3 regions of the Streptomyces sp. NBC_00285 genome follow, and region 3 is predicted to be linked to each of the others. Evidence: riboswitches for the same ligand, from Rfam matches in the RefSeq annotation. Region 3 holds a riboswitch; each other region holds the start of a gene.
What was found. A riboswitch is a leader RNA that binds a small molecule or an ion and turns the genes downstream of it on or off. The one in region 3 is predicted to bind cyclic di-AMP.

Region 1 (3,268 bases), 3.4 Mb from region 3:
CGGGCGAGGCGCTCCGGGTTGGTGACGAAGAGGTCGTCGCCGACGATCTGGACCTTGTCGCCCAGCTTCGCGGTGATGACGTTCCAGCCGGCCCAGTCGTCCTCGTACAGCGGGTCCTCGATGGAGACCAGCGGGTACGCGGCGACGAGCTCCTCGTAGTACTCGGTCATCTCGGCGGCCGAGCGGGACTTGCCCTCGAACTCGTACTTGCCGTCCTTGTAGAACTCGGACGCGGCGACGTCGAGCGCGAGGCCGATCTGCTCGCCGGGGATGTAACCGGCCTGCTTGATGGCCTCGACGATGAGGTCGAGCGCGGCGCGGTTCGACTCCAGGTTCGGGGCGAAGCCGCCCTCGTCGCCCAGGCCGGTGGACAGGCCCTTGGTCTTCAGCACCTTCTTGAGGGTGTGGTAGACCTCGGCGCCCCAGCGCAGCGCCTCGGAGAAGGACTCCGCGCCGATCGGGGCGATCATGAACTCCTGGATGTCCACGTTCGAGTCGGCGTGCGAGCCGCCGTTCAGGATGTTCATCATCGGCACCGGCAGCAGGTGCGCGTTCGGGCCGCCCAGGTAGCGGAAGAGGGGGAGGTCGCTGGCCTCGGAGGCGGCGTGGGCGACGGCGAGGGAGACGCCGAGGATGGCGTTGGCGCCGAGCGAGCCCTTGTTGTCGGTGGCGTCCAGGTCGAACATCGCCTGGTCGATCAGGCGCTGCTCGGTGGCGTCGTAGCCGACGAGCTCCGGGCCGATCTGCTCGATGACCGCGAGGACGGCCTTCTCGACGCCCTTGCCGAAGTAGCGGTTGGGGTCACCGTCACGCAGCTCGATGGCCTCGAAGGCACCCGTGGAGGCGCCGGACGGAACGGCGGCACGACCCGTGCTGCCGTCGTCGAGGCCGACCTCGACCTCGACGGTGGGGTTCCCTCGCGAGTCGAGGATTTCCCGGGCTACGACGACGTCGATGGACGGCACGAGCATCTCCTTCTTGGATGTGACACGGTCCGCCAGGACCGCGGTGGGTTCTGCGAGACCGAGCCTAACCGGCTCCGGGGGATCAGCCACCGTGTGGACCGCCCCCTGGACAGAACCGAGGGTAAATTGTTTCTGAACTGAACAAAGACACTCCCGGAAACCGGGCAGAAAAAAGCCCCGCCCCGGTGCGTACGGGGGAACACGCACCGGAGCGGGGAGCCCGTGGGGACGGGGGGCCCTCACGACGCCTTCATCCTTGAGGACACGGCTGTGAGGGCACTGTGGTTCAGCTACGAGCACCCCTTGTTACTTGAGGTGCAGCTGCTGACCCGGGTAGATGAAGTCGGCGTCGGTGACGATGTCCTTGTTCAGCTTGAACACCTTCTGCCAGCCGCCCTTGACCTTGTGCTTCTCGGCGATCGAGCTGAGGGTGTCGCCCTTGACGACCTTGTACTCGCCGTCACCCTTCTTGACCTTCTTGCCGGTCGGTGTGGTGACGGTCTTCTTCTTGGCGGCCGGACGCTCGGACGAACGCGAGGCGCTCTGCTCGTCGGACGAACGGGTGCTCGTGTTCGAGGAGCCGGCAGAGGAGTTGCCGGAGGAGGACGAGCTGCTGCCGCCGCTGTAGGAGGCGCCGGACAGGCCCACACCACAGCTCGGCCAGGCGCCCTTGCCCTGGGAGGCGAGAACCTTCTCGGCGACGGCTATCTGCTGCGACTTGCTGGCCTGGTTGGCGGTGGAGGCGTACGCCGTGCCGCCGTACGCGGCCCAGGTGGAGGCCGAGAACTGCAGGCCGCCGTAGTAACCGTTGCCGGTGTTGATGGACCAGTTGCCGCCGGACTCGCACTGGGCGACGGTGTCCCACTCGGAGGCGGTGGCGGCGGAGGCGGTGCCCGCCGCCATCAGCGGGGCGGCGATGGCGACACCGGTGACACCGGCGAGCGCGGCGACGCGGGTGGCCTTGGAAGGACGACGGTGCTTGCCCTGACCGGAAAACAGCATGGTGGATCCCCTCACCGACGCCTGCGAGGTGAGCTGTCGGGTTCGGGCCGGTTGAGTTGCCCGGCCGCGCACCTCCCGGTGCACGACTTAACCCCAAGCCGGTCCAGCGTGAACTGCTGGGCCCGGCACTTACCTTGGGTCCCCCGCTCCTGCCTACGGCGCTTTACGCGACGACTGTTCCCGTTCGGCCACTGGCAGGATTCGGCGTTGCGACCGACGGGGCTCGGGTTGCCGAGCGGTCACGACCGTAGACACGCGCCCGGCGGAATTTCAAAGACGATCAGGGCTTCTGAGACTCATCCCACACTTTCACCAAAGTGGACATTCAGTGGCGAAGTATGACGCGAACTCCCGTTGTTTTTCTGGACTTTTCAGCCCTATTCAGCCCCTGTGTCTAGCGTCTGACCGGCGGCGATGTCGCTCGGGTCGGAGCCGATGCGGTCCTTGTTCTCGGCATAGAGGGCACGCCATCCGCCGTCGAGGCCAAGGGAGTCGGCGATGGAGGCGAGGGAGTCGCCTTCCTGGACGGTGTAGGTCTGTGCGGCATGGCGACCCGCGACGGCGGGCGCGCTCTTCGTCGCGACCTCGCCGGCGCTGTCGCCGCGGTGCTTGCCGGAGCCGAGGGAGCCGACGTCGACGAGGGCCGAAGCGCCGCCCTGCTGCCACGACTTGTCCGCTTCGTCTTCTTCCGGGCTCACAACGGGCGAGCCGCTGGAAGGCTGCGCACTCTCCGCGGCGGATCCGTCGGATCCATCCGATCCGGAAGGACTGGATTTGCCCGACTTGCCGGAATCGTCATCACCGCTGGACGAAGAGGTCGACGGCGAAGGCGTCGCGGCTGATCCGTCCAGCGAGTCGAGCAGACCGGAAGAGTCCTCGGAGTCCGACGCGTTGGAATCAGACGAACCGGATGAACCGGATGATTGCGATGAACCCGACGCTGAGGCCGAGGGCGTTCCGCTCCCCACACCCGTGTCGACGTCGGCCGCGCTCGAGTCCTTGCTGAGCCCGGCGAGCAGGCCGCAGGTCGGCCACGCGGCGATGCCCTGGTCGTCGAGGAGCTTCTCGGCCACGGCTATCTGCTGGTTGCGGCTGGCCTGGTCCGCGGTCTCGGCGTACGAGAGGCCGCCGTACTTCTCCCAGTTCGTCTGGGACATCTGCAGGCCGCCGTAGTAGCCGTTGCCGTCGTTCGCGCTCCAGGAGCCGCCGCTCTCGCACTCCGCGACGTGATCCCAGGTGGTGCCGGTCGCAGCGCTCGCCCCGGTCGCTCCGAGCAGTGGGATCGCAATGGCTGATCCCGT
Region 2 (3,268 bases), 1.6 Mb from region 3:
GCACAAGAAAAGGCAGTCGGCACGGGACGGTGACGGCCCTGGACGGCGCAGGAGCCGACGGTCGTGCCGCGTTGCCGGAGCCGACCGGGGCCCACGGATCCCGCTCGTGACCTGCGTCACGCGGGAGGGCGCGGTTCAGCCCGCGCGGTGGACCACCGCGTCGCACAGCTCCATCAGTGCCGCCCTCGCGTCGCACTCCCGCAGCGGGGCCAGCGCCGCGCGCGCGTCCTTCGCGTAGCGCACGGTGTCGCGGCGGGCCTGTTCCAGCGCCGGATGCTCCCGCAGCGCGGCCAGTGCCTCGGCGTGCCGGGCGTCGTCCGTGAGGTCGGAGTCGAGCAGCTCGCACAGGGCGATGTCCTCGGCCAGGCCGAGCCGGGCGGCCCGCTCGCGCAGCCGCAGCACCGGCATCGTGGGGATGCCCTCACGCAGGTCGGTGCCGGGGGTCTTGCCGGACTCATGAGAGTCGGAGGCGATGTCCAGGACGTCGTCCGCGAGCTGGAAGGCGACGCCCAGGCGCTCGCCGTACTGGGTCAGGACGTCCACGACCGTCTCGTCGGCGCCGGACATCATCGCCCCGAAACGGCACGACACCGCCACCAGAGAGCCGGTCTTGCCGCCGAGCACGTCGAGGTAGTGCTCGACCGGGTCCCGGCCGTCCATCGGACCGGCCGTCTCCAGGATCTGCCCGGTGACCAGGCGCTCGAACGCCTCCGCCTGTACCCGGACGGCCTCGGGACCGAGGTCGGCCAGGATGTGCGAGGCGCGGGCGAACAGGAAGTCGCCGGTGAGTACGGCCACCGAGTTGCCCCAGCGGGTGTTGGCGCTGTCGACACCGCGGCGTACTGCGGCCTCGTCCATGACGTCGTCGTGGTACAGCGTCGCGAGGTGGGTCAGCTCCACCACGACGGCCGACGGCACGACGCCCGGCGCATAGGGATCCCCGAACTGGGCGGCGAGCATCACGAGGAGTGGACGGAAGCGCTTTCCGCCCGCGCGCACAAGGTGTTGGGCGGCCTCCGTGATGAAGGGGACCTCGCTTTTGGTGGCCTCGAGCAGTCCCTCCTCGACAGCCGTCATTCCGGCCTGGACATCGGCTTCCAGAGCCTGGTCCCGCACGCTCAGCCCGAACGGCCCGACGACGGTCACGAGGGGTCTCCTGTCTGCTGGTGTCTACTGGCGGTTACACGGAATGTCGATAGGTCGCTGCCCTCACTCAAGTCAGCGTATCCGGTCACCTTTGGATCACCGATAGCGCCCGCCCTGTCCATGCCGGGCGGTATCGGATCACGGCCGGTATGTTTTTGATCATGCGAAAAGAATAGATATCTATCGACTTGTAGGGAATTAGCCGTCGGTGCCCTGATTCGTCGACCCCCTCCGGCCCCCGGCCTCAGCAACGCTGCTCGTTCAACACGTGCCCTGCGCGACTCCACCCACGCGTGAGCGCGCGAGCTTCCTGCGAGGCCGACCCGGCCCACTCGGTGACCGGACAGCGGCGGTCCGCCGAGCTCGACGGAGACGGATCCCACGAGCGGTCGGTTGACTACGAGTTGGGCATACATGACCGTTTCACCCCTCTTGCGTACCGGCGTGACTTGGCTCACTCGATCCGGCGGTCCGTCAGATATCCGGAATGCATGGATCCACCTTTTCCCGCGCGCCAGTTGAGGCTTGCTGCCGCAAAGGATCAAGTGCCTCAAATACCCCAGACCAAGGTCAATAGGCACGGCATGTGAATTCGCCACTTGTTCCGGACATGTGCTCTCGCATACGTTCCCGGCCTGTCGGGCGGACGCCGAATCCTGCCACCGCCCGTACACCCACCGAGAACCGCGGCAGGAGCGGGGGACCCAGGTAAGTCGCCGGATCGGGATGTCTTCGGACATACCGGTACGGCTAGGGGTTAAGTCATGCCTTTTGCGGGCGTGACCGGGCAACTCCCCGCCCGAACCCGACAGCTCACCTCGCAGGCGAAGGAGAGGACTTCACCATGCCTGCTGCCGCTCAGCACCGCGCCCCCCGTAAGAGCCGTCTCGTCCGCAAGCTCGCCGTACTCGGCACCGGAGCCGCCGTACTGGCGCTCCCCCTCGTCGGCGCGACCAGCGCGTCCGCGGCCACCCCGACCGTGCAGACCGCGACCACGCTCGGGTACGCCAACACCCTCGACGGCTGGATCCGGGCCTCCCTGGCCGTCATGGCGGAGCACGGGATCCCCGGCTCCTACGACGGCATCTACCGCAACGTCATCCGCGAGTCCTCCGGCAACCCCTGGGCCATCAACAACTGGGACTCCAACGCGGCGGCCGGCACCCCGTCCAAGGGCCTGCTCCAGGTGATCGACCCGACGTTCAACGCCTACCACGTGTCCAACACGCTGTGGGACCCGTACGACCCGGTCGCGAACATCACCGCGGCCTGCAACTACGCGGCCCAGCGGTACGGATCCATCGACAACGTGTGGGGCGCGTACTAGGAACTACGCCTCACTGAACAGTCTTTCGAGGACGACGGCGATGCCGTCGTCCTCGTTCGACATGGTCACCTCGTCGGCCACGGCCTTGAGTTCGGGGTGGGCGTTGGCCATCGCGACCCCGTGGGCCGCCCAGTCGAACATGGGGATGTCGTTGGGCATGTCCCCGAAGGCGATCGTCACCTCGGGCCCCAGGCCCAGGTGTTCGGCGGCCAGCGCGAGGCCGGTCGCCTTGGTGATGCCGCATGGCTGGAGTTCGACGGTCCCGGGCCCCGACATGGTGACGGTGGCCAGCGAGCCCACCACCGAGCGCGCCGTCAGCGCCAACTCGTCGTCGGACAGGTAGGGGTGTCGCAGCAGCACCTTGCTGATCGGCTCGCACCAAAGGTCGTCGCGCCGCTCCACCCGCACGGCGGGCAGCGTCGGATGGGGCATCAGATATCCCGGCTCGATGAGCGTCAGCCCGTCCACGCCGTCCTGGTCCACGGCCGCGTACACCTGCCCGACCTCGGCCTCGATCTTCCCGAGGGCGGTCTCGGCCAGCTCCCGGTCCAGGGTCACCGACCACAGCAGACGGTCCGCGCCGGCGTCGTACACCTGCGCGCCCTGCCCGCACACCGCGAGCCCCGTACTGCCCAGGTCGTCGAGGAGCGGCCGCACTCTGGGCGCCGGCCGTCCCGTCACGACGAGATGCCTGGCCCCGCCCGCCGCCACCCGCGCGAGCGCGGCCAACGACCGGTCCGAGAGGGTGTCGTCGGCGCGGAGCAGCGTGCCGTCCAGGTCGGTGGCGACGAGTGA
Region 3 (3,268 bases):
AGAAGCACGTGCGGCCCGCCACCGCGACCGCCGTGGTCGTCGGCGACCTCACCGGCATCGACCTGGACGAACTGCTCGGCGACACCCTCGGCTCCTGGACCGGCTCCACGGCCCAGTCGCGCCCCGTGCCGCCGGTGACCGCCGACGACACCGGCCGCGTCGTCATCGTGGACCGCCCCGGCGCCGTCCAGACGCAGCTGCTGATCGGCCGTATCGGCGCCGACCGGCACGCACGCGTGTGGCCCGCCCAGGTGCTCGGCACGTACTGCCTCGGTGGCACCCTCACCTCCCGTCTGGACCGTGTCCTGCGCGAGGAGAAGGGCTACACCTACGGCGTGCGGTCGTTCGGACAGGTCCTCAGGTCCGCCCCGGACGGCTCGGGTGCCGCGATGCTCGCCATCAGCGGCTCGGTCGACACCCCGAACACCGGTCCCGCCCTCGAGGACCTGTGGACCGTGCTGCGCACGCTCGCGGAGGGCGGCCTCACCGACGCCGAACGGGACGTCGCCGTACAGAACCTCGTCGGCGTGGCGCCGCTCAAGTTCGAGACGGCGGCGGCCGTGGCGGGCACCCTGGCCGACCAGGTCGAGCAGCACCTGCCGGACGACTACCAGGCGACCCTGTACCAGCACCTCGCCGCGACGGGCACCGTCGAGGCCACCGCGGCCGTCGTGAGCGCGTTCCCCGTGGACCGGCTGGTGACGATCCTGGTCGGCGACGCGGCCGCGATCAAGGAGCCCGTAGCGGCCCTCGGCATCGGCGAGGTCAAGGTCGTGTCAGCCGAGTAGAAGGAACGGCAGAGAGGCCGGCGGAGCAGCCGCCGCACAGGGGCCCTGGTGACGGAAGCGTCACCAGGGCCCTTAGATGTCCGAATTGGGCAGGAGGTTGCCTGTCTGGCCTGTGGGATGCGCTACAAAAACCGTGATCGGTTTGGGGATTGAAAGTCGGCCCGCTTAGCGTCATCCCGGCTGTTCGTCAGGCAGTGCGCCGCGTCCGTGGCACCGGACAGCCATCGCCGAGTCCCCGCATGGCGCGAGCCAGGGGAGCCGGGGACCCACACGCGTTGTCCCTGGGGTGAATCGGACGCCCTCGCAAGCTGCGAGGGGGTCCGTAGGAGACCTTCCTGCTCCGAACCCGTCAGCTAACCCGGTAGGCGAGAAGGAAGGAAAGGATCAGCCACCACATGGCGTTCACCTGCGCCGCCGGGAAGCACCGTCGTCCCAGCCGGATGAAGCGCACCACCGCCCGGGCGGCGGGCGTCGCGGCCCTCGCCACCACCGGCGTCATCGGCACCATCGCCGCTCCGGCGCTCGCCGCCGAGAACTCCGTCGAGCAGACCGGGCTCATGCCCGTCGTCAGCGTCGGCGACTCCCTCGCCGAGCAGCTCGACGCCCAGGCCGCCGCCCAGCAGCAGGCCGCCGAGCAGAAGAAGGCGGCGGCCGAGGCCAAGAGGAAGGCCGAGGCTCGGGCCAAGGAGGAGCGCGAGGCCAAGGAGCGCGCCGCCCGCGAGGCCGAGCGCAAGCGCCTCAACAGGTTCGTCTCCCCGATCTCCGGCTCCTACATCTCCACCGGCTACAAGACCGGCGGCTCCCTGTGGTCCTCCGGCAGCCACACCGGGGTCGACTTCCACGCCGCGAGCGGCACCTCCGTCCACACGGTCGGCCGCGGCACTGTCGTGGAGGCCGGTTGGGGCGGGTCGTACGGCAACGAGATCGTGATCAGGATGGCCGACGGCACGTACACCCAGTACGGCCACCTGTCGTCCATCGGCGTCTCGGTCGGTCAGTCGGTCACCCCCGGCCAGCAGATCGGCCTGTCCGGCGCGACCGGCAACGTCACCGGGCCGCACCTGCACTTCGAGGCCCGCACCACCGCCGAGTACGGCTCGGACATCGACCCCGTCGCCTATCTGCGCTCGCACGGCGTGAGTGTCTGACGACGTTCCGCGAGATCTTCTTCGGCCCCGGCTCCTTCGAGCCGGGGTTTCCGCGTTTAGAGTGCCCCGCTGTCCAAAAAATATCCATGGATTCCGGTCCGCCGTCGGAAATTCCCACTCTTTGCAATAGAGTCACTGAACACACGTCAATCGGCGACGTTTCACGGGGATTAAGACGGAGGTCGGACATGCGTATTCCGGCGCACTCGGTATGCACGGCTATCCGGGACGACATCGTCGCCGGTGTCTACGAGCGCGGCAGCCGGCTCACCGAGGAACTGCTCGCCCGCCGCTACGGCGTCTCCCGCGTCCCCGTCCGGGAGGCCCTGCGCACCCTGGAGGCCGAGGGCTTCGTGGTGACGCGACGCCACGCGGGGGCGTGCGTGGCAGAACCGACCGACCAGGAGGGCGCCGACCTCCTGGAGATGCGCATGCTGCTGGAGCCGCTCAGCGCCTCCCGGGCCGCCCAGCGGCGCACCGAGGCCCATCTGAAGGTGCTGCGCGGCCTGGTCCGGCTGGGCCAGGAGCGGGCCAGACGGGGAAACAGTGAGGATCTGCGCTCCCTGGGGGGCTGGTTCCACGAGACGCTCGCCCAGGCCTCCGGAAGCCCCGCCATGACCTCGATGCTGACCCAGCTGCGGCACAAGATCGCCTGGATGTACGTGGTGGAAGCGCCCGCCAACCCGGTGGAGTCCTGGGCGGAGCACGGCGCGATCGTGGACGCGGTGGCGCGCGGGGACGGTGAGCGGGCGCGGGCGATCACCGCCCTGCACGCCGAGCGCTCGGGTGCGGTGCACCGTCTGCGGTTCGCCTCGGGTGCCGATCGCCCGGACCGTGTGAGGACCTCGCAACATCCTGTAAACGTGACGGGGCTGCGGCATTAACACGGGCGCCGTATACAAAGAGTGGGTAATTCGCGGGGGACTATTTATGCTGCCTGTAAATGGGAAATGCGAAGGGCCCGCCCGATAATTCGGACGAGCCCTTCGGCGATGTTTTACCGCACTGTGCCCCGAAAGAACTCAGACGGTCTCGGGAAGTTCCTCGAGTCCTTCGGCGACCAGTTTCGCGAGCCGGTCGAGGGCCGCGTCCGCGCCCTCGGCGTCGGAGGCGAGGACGATCTCCTCGCCGCCCTGGGCGCCCAGCCCGAGCACGGCCAGCATGGACGCCGCGTTGACAGGGTTGCCGTCGGCCTTGGAGATCGTCACCGGGATACCTGCGGCCGTGGTGGCCCGGACGAAGATGGAAGCGGGGCGGGCGTGGAGACCCTCGGCCCAGCCGACGTTGACGCGGCGCTCAGCCATGTGATGCTGCCCTTCGGTGTTCAGGGTT

Region 1: linked by a shared signal. The riboswitch ahead of OHT57_RS21090 (transglycosylase family protein) and the one ahead of OHT57_RS36670 (M23 family metallopeptidase) in region 3 are both predicted to bind cyclic di-AMP.
Region 2: linked by a shared signal. The riboswitch ahead of OHT57_RS29595 (transglycosylase SLT domain-containing protein) and the one ahead of OHT57_RS36670 (M23 family metallopeptidase) in region 3 are both predicted to bind cyclic di-AMP.

Annotation. Positions count from the first base shown of each region.
Region 1 is NZ_CP108055.1:4,586,306-4,589,573, forward strand. It holds gene eno (phosphopyruvate hydratase) at 1-965, opposite strand, end outside; gene OHT57_RS21090 (transglycosylase family protein) at 1,272-1,967, opposite strand; cyclic di-AMP (ydaO/yuaA leader) riboswitch at 1,971-2,138, opposite strand; gene OHT57_RS21095 (LysM peptidoglycan-binding domain-containing protein) at 2,345-3,268, opposite strand, start outside.
Region 2 is NZ_CP108055.1:6,379,124-6,382,391, reverse strand. It holds gene OHT57_RS29600 (polyprenyl synthetase family protein) at 136-1,146, opposite strand; cyclic di-AMP (ydaO/yuaA leader) riboswitch at 1,812-1,988, shown strand; gene OHT57_RS29595 (transglycosylase SLT domain-containing protein) at 1,991-2,473, shown strand; gene OHT57_RS29590 (HAD family hydrolase) at 2,477-3,268, opposite strand, start outside.
Region 3 is NZ_CP108055.1:7,954,328-7,957,595, forward strand. It holds gene OHT57_RS36665 (M16 family metallopeptidase) at 1-788, shown strand, start outside; cyclic di-AMP (ydaO/yuaA leader) riboswitch at 1,004-1,170, shown strand; gene OHT57_RS36670 (M23 family metallopeptidase) at 1,184-1,936, shown strand; gene OHT57_RS36675 (GntR family transcriptional regulator) at 2,125-2,820, shown strand; gene OHT57_RS36680 (HPr family phosphocarrier protein) at 2,959-3,240, opposite strand.